Regions from separate parts of the Yersinia entomophaga genome, predicted to be linked through region 2. Evidence: predicted binding sites of a transcription regulator. Region 2 holds the regulator's gene; each other region holds the start of a gene.

Region 1 (3,158 bases), 1.1 Mb from region 2:
TTTTTGAACCTTCCCCTTCACACAGAGCGCGCTTGGTAACAAAGTTGAGAATGCCGCCGGTGCTGGCCGTACCGGCAAACCAGTTTTGCACCGTGGAATATTTCACTTCGGCATTTTTGTGCAGAATCACTTCCACCACCGCCGCATGCAACTGATAGGTATCACGCACCGGCGCAGAACAGCCTTCGATATAGCTTACGTAGCTGTCTTCATCGGCAATCAGAATGGTGCGTTCGAACTGGCCGGTTTTCGCCGCGTTAATCCGGAAGTAGGTAGAAAGCTCCATCGGGCAACGCACGCCTTTCGGCACGTATACGAAGGTGCCGTCCGAAGCCACGGCGGCGTTCAATGCGGCAAAGAAGTTATCTTTGGCGGGCACTACACTGCCGAGGTATTTGCGAACCAGATCCGGGAATTCCTGAATTGCTTCACCAAAAGAGCAGAAAATAATCCCGTGGCCAGCCAGTTTTTCACGATAAGTGGTGGCGACCGAAACCGAATCAAAAATCGCATCTACCGCCACTTCCGCCCCTTCACGAACCGGAACCCCTAACTGGGCAAAGGCGTTTTCCACTTCTGCGGTGAGATAATCATTGGCGGCGGTGCCGAGATCTTCGCCGTCGGTCGGCTGCTGCACTGCGCCGGGTTGGGAACCGCAGTTGTCATCGCAGCTACCGCAAGATGGTGCCGAGTAATAGCTGTAATCCTGATAATCCAGGCTTTGATAGTGGGCTTTCAGCCAATGCGGTTCTTCCATCTCCAGCCAGCTTCGATAAGCACCGAGACGGAATTCCAGCATCCACTCAGGTTCGTTACGTTTGGCCGAAATCGCTCGCACCACATCTTCGTTGATGCCTTTGGCCAACTCATCGGTGGCTAAATGGGTAAAGAAGCCTTCTTTGTAACGACCATCACTGACCCAAGCCTGCACATCATCTGGAACTTCTACATTGCTTCGTGTCATTTCGTTTACATCACTCAAACGCCAAAACTCTCGCCACAACCGCAGGCATGCTGAGCTTTAGGATTATTAAATTTAAAGATCTGATTCAGCCCTTCGCGGACATAATCTACTTCCGTGCCATCAATAAAAGGCATCGCTTTTAACGGTACAAAAATTTTGGCTTCGCCATGCTCGAAAACCAGATCGTCATTGGCAGGGTTTTTTGCCATGTCCATCACGTAGGCAAACCCGGCGCAGCCGGATTGTTTAACGCCCAGATGCAGCCCTTTCACTTCGGGATCTTGCTGCATTAAGCGGGCAATCTGCGCGGCGGCACTGTCAGTAATGGTGACGCCCTGCCAATCATTGTCGTCGAGTGAAAATGTACCAACTGTATCCTGTTGCATATGACCTACCTTATCTATCTCAACAACCTTATTAGTTGTTATTATGCTGGTTGAACCTCACTCGGCGTCAACACAGATTGTTCACAATGGTAGTGATAATAATTATCACTTCAACCGTTTGTTTTGCAGGGATATTAAGAAAAGTGCCTTTTTAACCCCGGGTGAGGCGGCAACCTATAAGGAACGCTGCGATGGCCAGAAAAAACGGAAGAGAGTCGCACAATATTATCATTATGAAATCACACAATATATTTCATAATAATAACTGAAAACCCTGCATTATTAGAGGCCAATTTCCCTTTACTTCTAATAATTTTAAACATTCATAGGAAATACCTATTTCTACGCTAACTTTAGCCGAAAATCCCCCTCGGAGGAAACCTCTACGGCAAAAAGTGACCGATTTGATCGTGAAAAAATAAGCCGTTCGCGGGTAAGGGATTGAATGAAAGGAAACTGTGTCTGACAAGGATTAAGAAATATTCAGAACCGGCGCTGTCCGGTTCTGAAAATACCGCTTCAGATTAGGCAAAATGAAGACAGACGCTAGCTGCCTAAAATTGCCGTAGTGAGACGTGATGTACAGCAAAGCCGATCCTGCTGATCGAAAATCTCGATCTGCCAAACCTGATGAGTACGGCCAGCGTGAACCGCCCGACACACGCCGCGAACCACCCCTTCCCGCACCGCTCTCAGGTGGTTGGCATTAATTTCCAACCCTACCACCTGTTGATCACATTCGGTGGATAGATAACCCGCCATTGAGCCCAGCGATTCCGCCAACACCACAGACGCCCCGCCGTGCAGTAGGCCAAAAGGCTGGCGCGTGCGGTGATCCACCGGCATTGTCCCTTCGATTTCATTGTCCCCGATGCGGGTAATTTCGATGCCCAAATGGGACACCATGCAACCTTCACCCACTTGATTCAAGTCTGCCAGCGTAGCTGCTCGTTTCCAAAGCATTAAACTATCTCCAATAGAGCCTGTAACGGATGCCTGAGGCTATTTCCTTCCATTCGTTTTACCTGGCTACGGCATGAATAACCCGTTGCCAGACAGCGTTTTTCCGGCAATTTCTGCAATGCCTGCTGCCATGATAGTTCATAAATTCCGATCGAGTTATGGAGATTCTTCGATTCGTGACCGTAGGTGCCCGCCATACCGCAACAGCCAACGCTGACGTTTTCCAGCCGCGCGCCGTAGCGTGAAAATATCCCCGCCCACTGCTGCCCGCTGGCCGGTAGCGCGGTGCTTTCAGTACAGTGGCCAAACAAATACCAAGGTTCATCGTTCAATGGCTGCGCTGGGCTATCCGGCAATGTCGTCTGTAACCATTCATGTACCAGTTGCACCTTAAAGTGACCGCGACGCTCTCCAAGCATTTCCTGATATTCATCGCGATAGCACAGTACCAAGGCCGGATCGACGCCCACCAGCGGCATGCCTAATAAGGAAATTCGATTAAGGAACTCGGCGGTTTTAGTCGCAGTTTTAGCGAATCGCTGTAAAAAACCTTTGATATGTTGGGCTTTACCATTAGGCGAAAACGGCAGCAAGACCGGATTAAAACCGAGTTTTTCTACCAATCGAACAAAATCAGCCACCACCTGTGCATCGTAATAACTGGTAAAAGGATCCTGTACAATTAGCACATGATGGCTACGTTCTTCATCACTCAGTTTTTCCAACTGTTCCATCGTCATCGTGCTGGCATAGTGGCCGGAAAGCGCCTGTTTCAGGGTCGGCGTCGAGAGCAGCGGTAAATCCACCATCCCAATACTCCGGCGACTCAGTTCGCTCACCCACGG
Region 2 (3,158 bases):
GCTTGGACAACAGCTGGTAAGCAGTATTATCACCGGCCATAGCCGCTTGATACAGTGGTTCCACCCCTTGGGCAATCAGGGCATTCCAGTTAGAAATAACATCCTCAACCAATACCGGGCTGAGCTGCGCATGATCGATAGATTTAAACTGTGCCAAGTTCTTTTTCAGGCTATCCAAGGCCAGATTGGAGGATTTCAGCTCACGATCGGCATCTGCGCTATTCCCTGCCAGACGATAATCCACTGAACGACTCAATCGGGTCACCATACGGAAATACTGATCGGTTCCCTGATTGACCAAGCTGATGTTATCGACCAAAACGCTATTCGCGTTTGAGGCTTGAGTTAACTCATTGAGTGATAATAATGTGTAAGCTGAAACTCCGCCCCAGAGCAAGCTAAATGCCCCGAGAACCCAAAGTAACGCTGCCCTGATGGTGATATTTTTCAAAAACTGCATGTTCGTTCCTTTTCTATTTATTGTCGGATTGTTGCCACAAAATTCTGGTGGAGTTTGATGACCGAAAAGCGATTTAGGACGTTCCATACAGCCAACGACTTCTCCTTCCTCATCAAAAATCGATTTGACAAGGCCCTCCTTGGCACCGCAATCGAAACCCGCGGGTTTCAATTCGGTTATCGGCAATCGTCTGCCAAGGTTGAGCGGTAGATGAAAATTTTATATCGCATAAACTTGATATAAGCAGAGAGATGTTTTCTGGCATGATGACGGCCTATTGGAAATAGTCAGTCTGAGGACTTAATTCCTTATTTCTATTAAGGATTTAGTCACCTGCGTAGTCCCTGATGACTCTTTTTTGAAACAATGGCTTAGCAATCAGCCTGTTAATAAAATCAGATGAGTCAGCCTCAGCAAAAAGGCGCTTTCCACAAGCACGATGAAAAATGTGTTATATTGTGGAGCAGCAGGCTCCACAACTAACGTAACTAATTGAATTCAAAGGTATAAATTTCATATGGCAACTGTAGGCATTTTCTTTGGCAGCGACACAGGCAATACCGAAAACATTGCCAAGATGATCCAAAAGCTACTGGGCAAAGACGTTGCAGAGGTTCACGACATTGCCAAAAGCAGCAAAGAAGATTTAGAGCAATTCGATATTTTGCTGATCGGGATCCCAACCTGGTACTACGGCGAAGCACAGTGTGATTGGGATGATTTCTTCCCAACGCTGGAAGAGATCGATTTCAATGGCAAGCTGGTTGCCCTGTTTGGCTGTGGCGATCAGGAAGACTATGCGGAATATTTCTGTGATGCCATGGGCACAGTACGTGACATCATCGAACCGCGTGGCGCAGCCATTGTCGGTCATTGGCCAACCGCAGGCTACCATTTCGAAGCGTCAAAAGGTCTGGCGGATGACGATCACTTTATCGGCTTGGCTATCGATGAAGACCGTCAACCAGAGCTGACCAACGAACGCGTTGAAGCTTGGGTAAAACAAATCAGCGAAGAACTGAGTCTGTCAGATATCGTGGGTTAATCTGCCTAACATGCCCTGAATTGCCTGGTTTGCGATCAGGGCATGGTTCTCCATTCTGGTGCGTAAATGTGCGGCAAAAACCCCACAAAAATAGATGATAATAAGGCGTTAACGAAACTAAACAGTTTTAAATTTGTAAGTTCCGTCGCCATCACTGTACACTAGGGCTATCTGTTCTCCCCGTTCATCAATACGCTGCATGATTAATCTTGCAAAGTGTGCAATTATATCTTTGTTAATAACCTACGGTTTTCATTTTGAGCTACCGGTTCTATAATGAGACGCAATTATATTTTTGTGCCTACCGATGTCATAGGCTGAACAGCCTCAATTTGAATAACAAAGTAACAGGACTGAATCCGCATGACTGACAACAACAGAGCATTAAAGAACGCTGGCCTTAAGGTAACGCTTCCGCGCCTGAAGATTTTGGAAGTGCTGCAAAAGCCAGATTGCCATCACGTCAGTGCGGAAGATCTTTATAAAAAGCTGATCGATATGGGTGAAGAGATTGGTCTGGCCACGGTTTACCGCGTACTTAACCAGTTTGACGACGCCGGTATTGTCACCCGCCATAATTTCGAAGGTGGCAAGTCTGTCTTTGAACTGACCCAACAGCATCATCACGATCACCTGATTTGCCTGGATTGTGGCAAAGTGATCGAGTTCAGCGATGAATCCATTGAAGTCCGCCAACGTGAAATCGCAACTCAGCACGGTATCAAGCTGACGAATCACAGCCTGTATTTATACGGTCACTGTGAAGGCGGCGATTGCCGTGAAGATGAGACTTTGCACGACAAAAAATAAGATCTGATTCATCAGATCCGAGTATCAGACCACCCTTCTCTAAGTCGTAAAATACACTTGGAAAATGCGTGGTCTTTTTTTTACTCCTCATAAATCTATTTTCCTTCTCCGCCTATTGTTATTTAGCGTTCAAATAAACAGATTAAATTTCAATTATTTTGGGCCTAAGTCATCTTTATCTAAAATAAGGCTCAGCGACTAAAAACGTTCGCAAATAATTACACTAAATAACAGGCAAAAAAAAACCCCGGGGGCACCGGGGAAATTACCATCAACTCAACTTAAACAGGAGATAACTAGACACAGCTTAATAACACTCAGTTTAACAACAGGTTAATTTGGCCCCAATTGCTCAGGGCCGATACTACAACTAGACGGATAATTACAAAGTTGCGCTAACGACTTCAGCACGACTGTTGCGCTTACCGTCCGGACTGGCAGAACGAATCATCACTTCGCCACTGACCTTCGGCTGGTTTTTGATATCGTATTTCTGCCATTGCTGACCACCGTCAACGGAGTATTCTATGGTCAGCCCCGGCAGGCTAACGTTAGCCTCCAATAAGCCGCCCTGAACACGCGCTCCCGGCACTGGCAGGCGATACGAGATACCGGCCTTATCCAGTTTTGCCAACTCGCGCTGACCCATAATATTGGCAAAACGCTGCCAATCGGCACTTAACGCCTGAGTATCCACATGATGGGTTTCTCCACCTTTGTACTCGCGGCCCGCTTTATAATCCTGCTCCCAAGGTGCGCGATGCCAAGCACGTTCTGCCAACGGCAGCGCTCGTGGGAACATCATGTATTCCATTTGATCGTCCGTACGTACAGTTTCATTCC
Region 3 (3,158 bases), 400 kb from region 2:
CCAGGCGGACATCGCTTTACGATAGTTGGCCGCATAACCAATATTCACTTTATGCGTGACCAAACCAGTATCGAAATGACCGCGAACCCCGCCTAACGCGGCAATAGAATCCGAGGTATAAGGCACGTACAGGCGGCTAATAGTCGCGTTGCCGTTGTTATCCGTCAGTGTAGGTGAGCCATACTGGCCGGTTTCTTCGTTACGACTGGCACCAACAGAACCATAGACGGTCCAGTTATGACTTAGGTCATATTCACTGCGCAGCATACCAAAGGTGGTCGCCATGTCGGTATAAACCCACTGCTGACCATAATTCAAAGTCGCCGCCGGCGGTTCAGGAATAACGGTCGCGGCGCCTACCGCAACATCGGTACGCATGCCGTGTACGGTTTGTTTCTGATAACCCACATCGATGGAAGTACGGGCGCGATCGCCACGATAATCCAAGCCGGTAGAAAGTGCGGTGGTACGCTCTTTCTGGTCATGGATTGCCGTCTCCCCTTCGCGATGCAGCATATTCACACGCACGCCAAACTGATCATTGTCACCAAAGCGACGCCCCACATCCAGCGCCCCGCCCACTTTGGATGAGGAAGTATAATCCAGACTAACGCGAGTCAATGGCGTATCACCGGCGCGTTTAGGTTCAAGGTTAATCATCCCGCCAACGCCGCTACCGCTCGGCGAAATACCGTTCACAAAAACGTTTGGGCCTTTGAATACTTCAACGCGTTCGATCATGCTGGTGTCAACAACCTGACGCGGCAATACGCCGAACAGGCCGCCGAATGAAATATCATCACCATCCAGATTAAAACCACGAATCCGATAGTTTTGTGAGGCATTACCGAAACCGCGTACATTTTGTACCGAGGCATCATTTTTCACGACCTCAGCTATTGTATGTGCCTGTTGATCTTCCACCAGCTTAGAGGTGTAACCGATAACGTTAAATGGAACGTTACGAGCATCCTGCTGGCCGAGGAAACCAATGCGGCCACCGTTCGCCACCTGACCGTCCAGATAGGTCGGAATCAGATCGTTACCGCCCGCGCGGAAAGTTTCCTGCGTGCCAACGACGGTAATAGTATCGCCACCTTTTGCCGCAGCTGGCTTAGCGGCGTCTTTGGTTGCTACCGCTGTTTCATCGGCTGCCATTAGCGGCGCAGATAGCGTGCCCAAGGCTGCGCCGATCATGACAAACAAAAGGCGCGGCGCTAAACGATTTTTACCGCCCCGGATTATTGCTGTGCTTTTCATTATTTGGTGTTCCCTGAAAGTTTGCGATGTTATCGCTAATGCGAATATTTAAAGGTTGATGCCTAAATGTTAATAACTAAATGCGAATGCTTATTATAAGAATTCACGAATTATGCCGCCGACGTGACACTTTGCAAGCGTTTATGTTCATTAATTTGAATGCTTTTACGAGATTTGTTTACGTAACAGATAGATAAAGCGCGGAGCACCCGAAAAAATTGCCCGTAATCCAGCTTGTCTGCCACCGCTCACGCTATTGCGTCCAGCGCCAAAATCGTTCGAACGAAGGCATTCCCACGCAATGCAATAATGTGGTTGAGATTCAGATGTCGTGGCGTTGAACCATAGGAAAATGTGCCAAACGACAGCAATGCGACCCCTTGCAACCACCGGAAGCGGGAAATCTCACTCTGGATATAAAAACGATTCTCATTATGATTCTTATCCCCTATTATGCTTGCCTGAACTCGTCAGCCGATGCCCCAAAGCCTGATTTGAATAAGGTTTTTAAATAGGATTATTATGGCGCTAACCGCAGAAAATCTCAGCCTCGCCCGACAGGAAGCCATTGAACAGTACTTTCCGTCTGCAGCCTCGAGACAACGCGAGACTTTTTCTGCCGGTGCTTTATATACGCCTGAACGCGCACTCACCTTGATCTCGCCCCTGCTGAATCTTCATTCGAATGAAGATCGCGCAGCTTTGGTATCAAAATGGTCGCAATGGTACTTTGCCCGCCTGTTGGGGCCGTGGATGCGGATTAATTTGCAGTTCAACTGGCAGTTGCCCATTTTACCGGAGCATATCGGCCTGACGCTCAATGAAGCCGGCGTGGTTGAAAGCTTTATTCTTTCCCATTCGGGTCATCAAGTAACCCAACAAGACCCTGAACGTCGTTTTCAGCAGTTGGTGCAAGATCATCTGACACCGGTTTGCGGTACTCTGAGCCAACTGGCGGGTATGGGCGAAAGCCTGTTTTGGAATAACGCGGGGATTCGTCTGTATCAGGGAATAAAAATGGCGCAGGAACAGCAGGCAAATACGCAAATTGCCGAGCATTTTCTCGCTTTACGTACCCTGTCCGACGGCAGCAAAAACAAGCTGTTTCAGCCTGTTCGTCAGGTCACGGAGAAAAGTGGCAATATAAGAATTGAGCGCCGACTTTGCTGTTTACGCTATCGTTTGAATGGATTGGAAATTTGCTCTACCTGCCCATTACAGCGCGTCAATAATTTAGATAAGAAATTGAACAGACGCTGATTCGTTTCGCGCACCGTTCACCACAATATAAATGTAACCACTCAACGCAATCACATCACTAAGATTAATCGCCTCTGCATATGGCGCTATTAACGATTCGAGTTTATAGCCCACAAACGCAGTTAGAATGCGTTTTATCTTAAAAAACATCCCTTAAGCCAAATTTCCTGTTTTTTACTTACGATAATATCAATCTAACCCAACAAACCGAATCCACGGTTCAGGCGTTGCGTCAGGCAGATATTGCCTGCTACTCGGCTAAACACGGTGGTCGTAACCGATGGGTGATTGGTCTTTAACTTCTCAGAGCACTGGCACTGTTCCTCTCTTCCCTTCCTTTCTCTTTTCTTCCTTTCTCTTTTCTTCCCTTCTTTTCTCTTCTTTTCTCTTCATTATTATCCTGCTTGCCGTAATGATTCGTACAAATAACCGCCACCTACCTTAACGCATCCTGCTTAATTCTCAGCAATTCGATCTCGGTCATAATAAAAAGCCGCCCATCATGATATACAGCATATTATCCCGCACTAAATAAATGGATTTCTATGCCTTACTTTACCGTGAGTGTTAAATTGCATAATGCCGAAGAAAGCGATTACCAGACGCTTAATGAAAAAATGGACGAAGCCGGTTTTACC
Region 4 (3,158 bases), 1.9 Mb from region 2:
TAGCCTTTGAACCGGCAACCATTGAACAGGCTAAGATTGTGTTTGACGTGGTGGCTCTGCCAGCAGAAACACCATTGATTCGCTACGCTCGAGAGCAGGGCAAGCAGGTGATTACCGGCGCAGAAGTGATTGCGATTCAGGCCGTTGAGCAGTTTGTTCTCTACACCGGAGTGCGTCCAACCGATGAACAGGTAGAACGTGCCGCTGCTCACGCACGCGGTTAATATGGATTTCTGACCAGAACGTTTACCTGATTTCAGACATAAAAAAGCGCAGTATCAAACCGCGCTTTTTATTTGCAACCTGTCGCTTTCGCCTACTGGGCGTTAGCCGCTTCCATTCCGACCAATCCCACTTTGAGATAACCGGCTTTCCGCAGCGAATCCATCACGCTCATCAATGTTTCGTAATCCACACTCTTATCCGCCTGGAAGAAGATTGTGGTTTCCTTATTGGACTGCGTTCGCTTATCCAGCGCCACGGCCAGCGTTTCGCGGTCAACCTGCTGCTCGCCCACGAACAGTTGGTTATCGGCTTTCACCGACAGGAACACCGGTTTCTCAGGACGCGGTTGCGGCGCGGCGGAGGACGCAGGCAGATCCACTTTGATGTCTACGGTAGCCAAAGGCGCTGCCACCATAAAGATAATCAATAGCACCAGCATGACATCAATGAAAGGCGTTACGTTGATATCGTGTAATTCGCCGCTTTCATCAGGATTTTCATTCATGTGCATTGCCATAAATCACCCCGCACGCAGTTGTTGAGCATGGCTTGATGATTTATTTTCTGCGGTGCTGCTAGCCAGATCCAGATCGCGGCTCAATAACAGCAAGGCTTGCGCGGCAACATCACCCACGTGAGCGCGGTAAGTTCCGATCAGGCGAGCAAAGATGTTATAGATAACTACCGCAGGAATCGCCGCCACCAGACCTAATGCCGTTGCCAGCAAGGCTTCGGCAATACCTGGAGCCACCACCGCCAAATTGGTGGTTTGCGAATGAGCGATGCCAATAAAGCTGTTCATGATGCCCCAAACGGTGCCGAACAAACCGACGAACGGAGAGATAGCCCCGATAGTCGCCAGGAAGCCGGTTCCTTTGCCCATCTGACGGCTCACGGCAGCCACACGACGCTCCAGGCGGAAAGAGGCGCGCTCTTTGATACCGCCATTATCAGTGGATTCTGCCGATAGCTGACGCTCGTTTTCCGCTTCGCGCAGCAACATGCCACTGATGCTTTCCGGCGCAAAATCTTCGGCCTGCGCCAAAGCGTCGCTCAGATTAGTCGCCGAGCCGAGCACAATGTGCTCATGACGCAGGCGACGACGGGCGCGGTACAATTCCATACCTTTAGAGAATAAAATAGTCCAGGTAACAACCGACGCCAGCACCAGACCAATCATCACGGCTTTCACCACTACGTCTGCATGCTGGTACATACCCCAAACGGACAAATCCATCGCCAGACCTTGTGGAGCAGCAGGCGCCGCCGGAGTCACAGATTGTAGCGCAGGAGCAGGAGCGGCATCCGGCGTTGCGACAGAGGTTAACTCCGGCTGCGGCAGCGGAGTTGAAACCGCGGCGGTGTGCTGCGTTGACGCGGGCGCCACGCCAGCGGCAACTGCACTGCTATTACCTGGGGCTGCTAATGCCGGGCCAGATAAACCTGCGATTAACAAGAGCGCCATAACGCCGCGCCCTAACTTCACTCCCCGACCCTGGTTTGCGGCGAATGATTTATGTTCCATAACTTTGCCAGCTGTTTTCACGCTGCGCCTCCACCCAATATGCATATCAATTTAAGGACGAAATCAGTGGCGGATCATATCAAACAAATGACGGATTGATAGTAATTATCATTATTATTTGAGCCAATTTTTCTATCTAAAAGATAATTAAGGCAAACTCGCCGCCCAGACCGCTGTTTTTCATCGCCAGCCTGCTTCAAACGCTGATAACACTTGGGCTAAACAAGTAACAACCATAGGGTTTTATTCACATAAAACTCACTCGCCGTCGATTTTCTTTACCAATAAACCATTACTTTCTGTGCGTTTTGCAGCATTTTTTTGTGCGTAAACCGCCTTAAACAGCGGCTCCCCCTCTTTAAACGCCATCCGGCTAAAAGCGCACTACATCAAATGTTCATCATGCTAATTTAAATAAATAACCAATCAGATAATGGCTGGCAATCAATCCAGACCGACACTAACCAAGCAAGGTGAGCGCCCGTATGTCTTCAAAAAAATTAGAAACCACGTTGATCAGCGCAGGGCGCAGTAAAAAATTCACCCTGGGATCGGTTAATCCTGTGATTCAACGCGCATCGTCGTTGGTTTTTGACAGTGTAAAAGCCAAAAAGCACGCCACAATTAACCGTGGTAAAGGCGAACTATTTTACGGTCGCCGCGGCACATTGACTCACTTCGCCTTGCAGGAAGCCATGACAGAACTGGAAGGTGGCGCGGGCTGTGTGTTATACCCTTGCGGCGCAGCGGCGATCAGCAATGCCATTCTGGCCTTCGTATCCGCGGGCGATCATGTATTGATGACCGGATCGGCCTACGAACCAGCGCAGAGTTTTTGCGATAAAATCCTGTCGCGGATGCAGGTCAGTACCAGCTATTTCGATCCACTGATCGGCAGCGCCGTGGGTAAGTTGGTTCAGCCTAATACCAAAGTGGTGTTTTTAGAGTCGCCCGGCTCTATCACTATGGAAATACAGGATATTCCCGCGATGGTGCGCGCCATTCGCGCCGTTTCACCAAAAGTGATTATCATGATGGATAACACCTGGGCGGCGGGCGTGTTATTCAAACCTCTTGATTTTGATATCGATATTTCCATTCAGTCCGGCACCAAATATCTGATCGGCCATTCTGACGCCATGCTGGGCATCGCCGTAGCCAACGCGCGCTGCTGGGAACAACTGCGGGAAGACTCATATCTCATGGGGCAAATGGTGGATGCCGACAGTGCCTATCTGGCTAGCCGCGGCCTGCGGACGTTAAGTGTGCGCCTGAAACAGCACGAAGCTAACGGTATAGACGTTGCCAACTGGCTGGCGCAGCGCCCTGAAGTGGCTCACGTTTATCATCCGGCGCTGCCAGACTGTCAAGGCCATGAATTTTATAAACGAGATTTTTCTGGCTGCAA

The links. Region 2 encodes Fur, which represses iron uptake genes when iron is present. Its sites were predicted from a motif close to ATAATAATGAGAACNACTATCAA; they were not measured.
Positions count from the first base shown of each region.
Region 1: a site for Fur is predicted at 1,437-1,459, ahead of sufA (Fe-S cluster assembly scaffold SufA). Genes of this name have one in related genera too.
Region 3: a site for Fur is predicted at 1,677-1,699, ahead of fhuF (siderophore-iron reductase FhuF). Genes of this name have one in related genera too.
Region 4: a site for Fur is predicted at 1,846-1,868, ahead of exbB (tonB-system energizer ExbB). Genes of this name have one in related genera too.

Region 1 is NZ_CP010029.1:1,342,483-1,345,640, forward strand. Features, by position in the region: gene sufB (Fe-S cluster assembly protein SufB) at 1-964, opposite strand, end outside; gene sufA (Fe-S cluster assembly scaffold SufA) at 979-1,350, opposite strand; gene PL78_RS06030 (hotdog fold thioesterase) at 1,897-2,313, opposite strand; gene ydiJ (D-2-hydroxyglutarate dehydrogenase YdiJ) at 2,313-3,158, opposite strand, start outside.
Region 2 is NZ_CP010029.1:262,004-265,161, reverse strand. Features, by position in the region: gene PL78_RS01320 (methyl-accepting chemotaxis protein) at 1-460, opposite strand, end outside; gene fldA (flavodoxin FldA) at 978-1,505, shown strand; gene fur (ferric iron uptake transcriptional regulator) at 1,869-2,315, shown strand; gene PL78_RS01305 (beta-N-acetylhexosaminidase) at 2,698-3,158, opposite strand, start outside.
Region 3 is NZ_CP010029.1:4,139,593-4,142,750, reverse strand. Features, by position in the region: gene PL78_RS18590 (TonB-dependent receptor) at 1-1,260, opposite strand, end outside; gene fhuF (siderophore-iron reductase FhuF) at 1,783-2,520, shown strand; gene PL78_RS18580 (hypothetical protein) at 3,066-3,158, shown strand, end outside.
Region 4 is NZ_CP010029.1:2,151,038-2,154,195, forward strand. Features, by position in the region: gene PL78_RS09805 (shikimate 5-dehydrogenase) at 1-224, shown strand, start outside; gene exbD (TonB system transport protein ExbD) at 317-742, opposite strand; gene exbB (tonB-system energizer ExbB) at 746-1,771, opposite strand; gene metC (cystathionine beta-lyase) at 2,236-3,158, shown strand, end outside.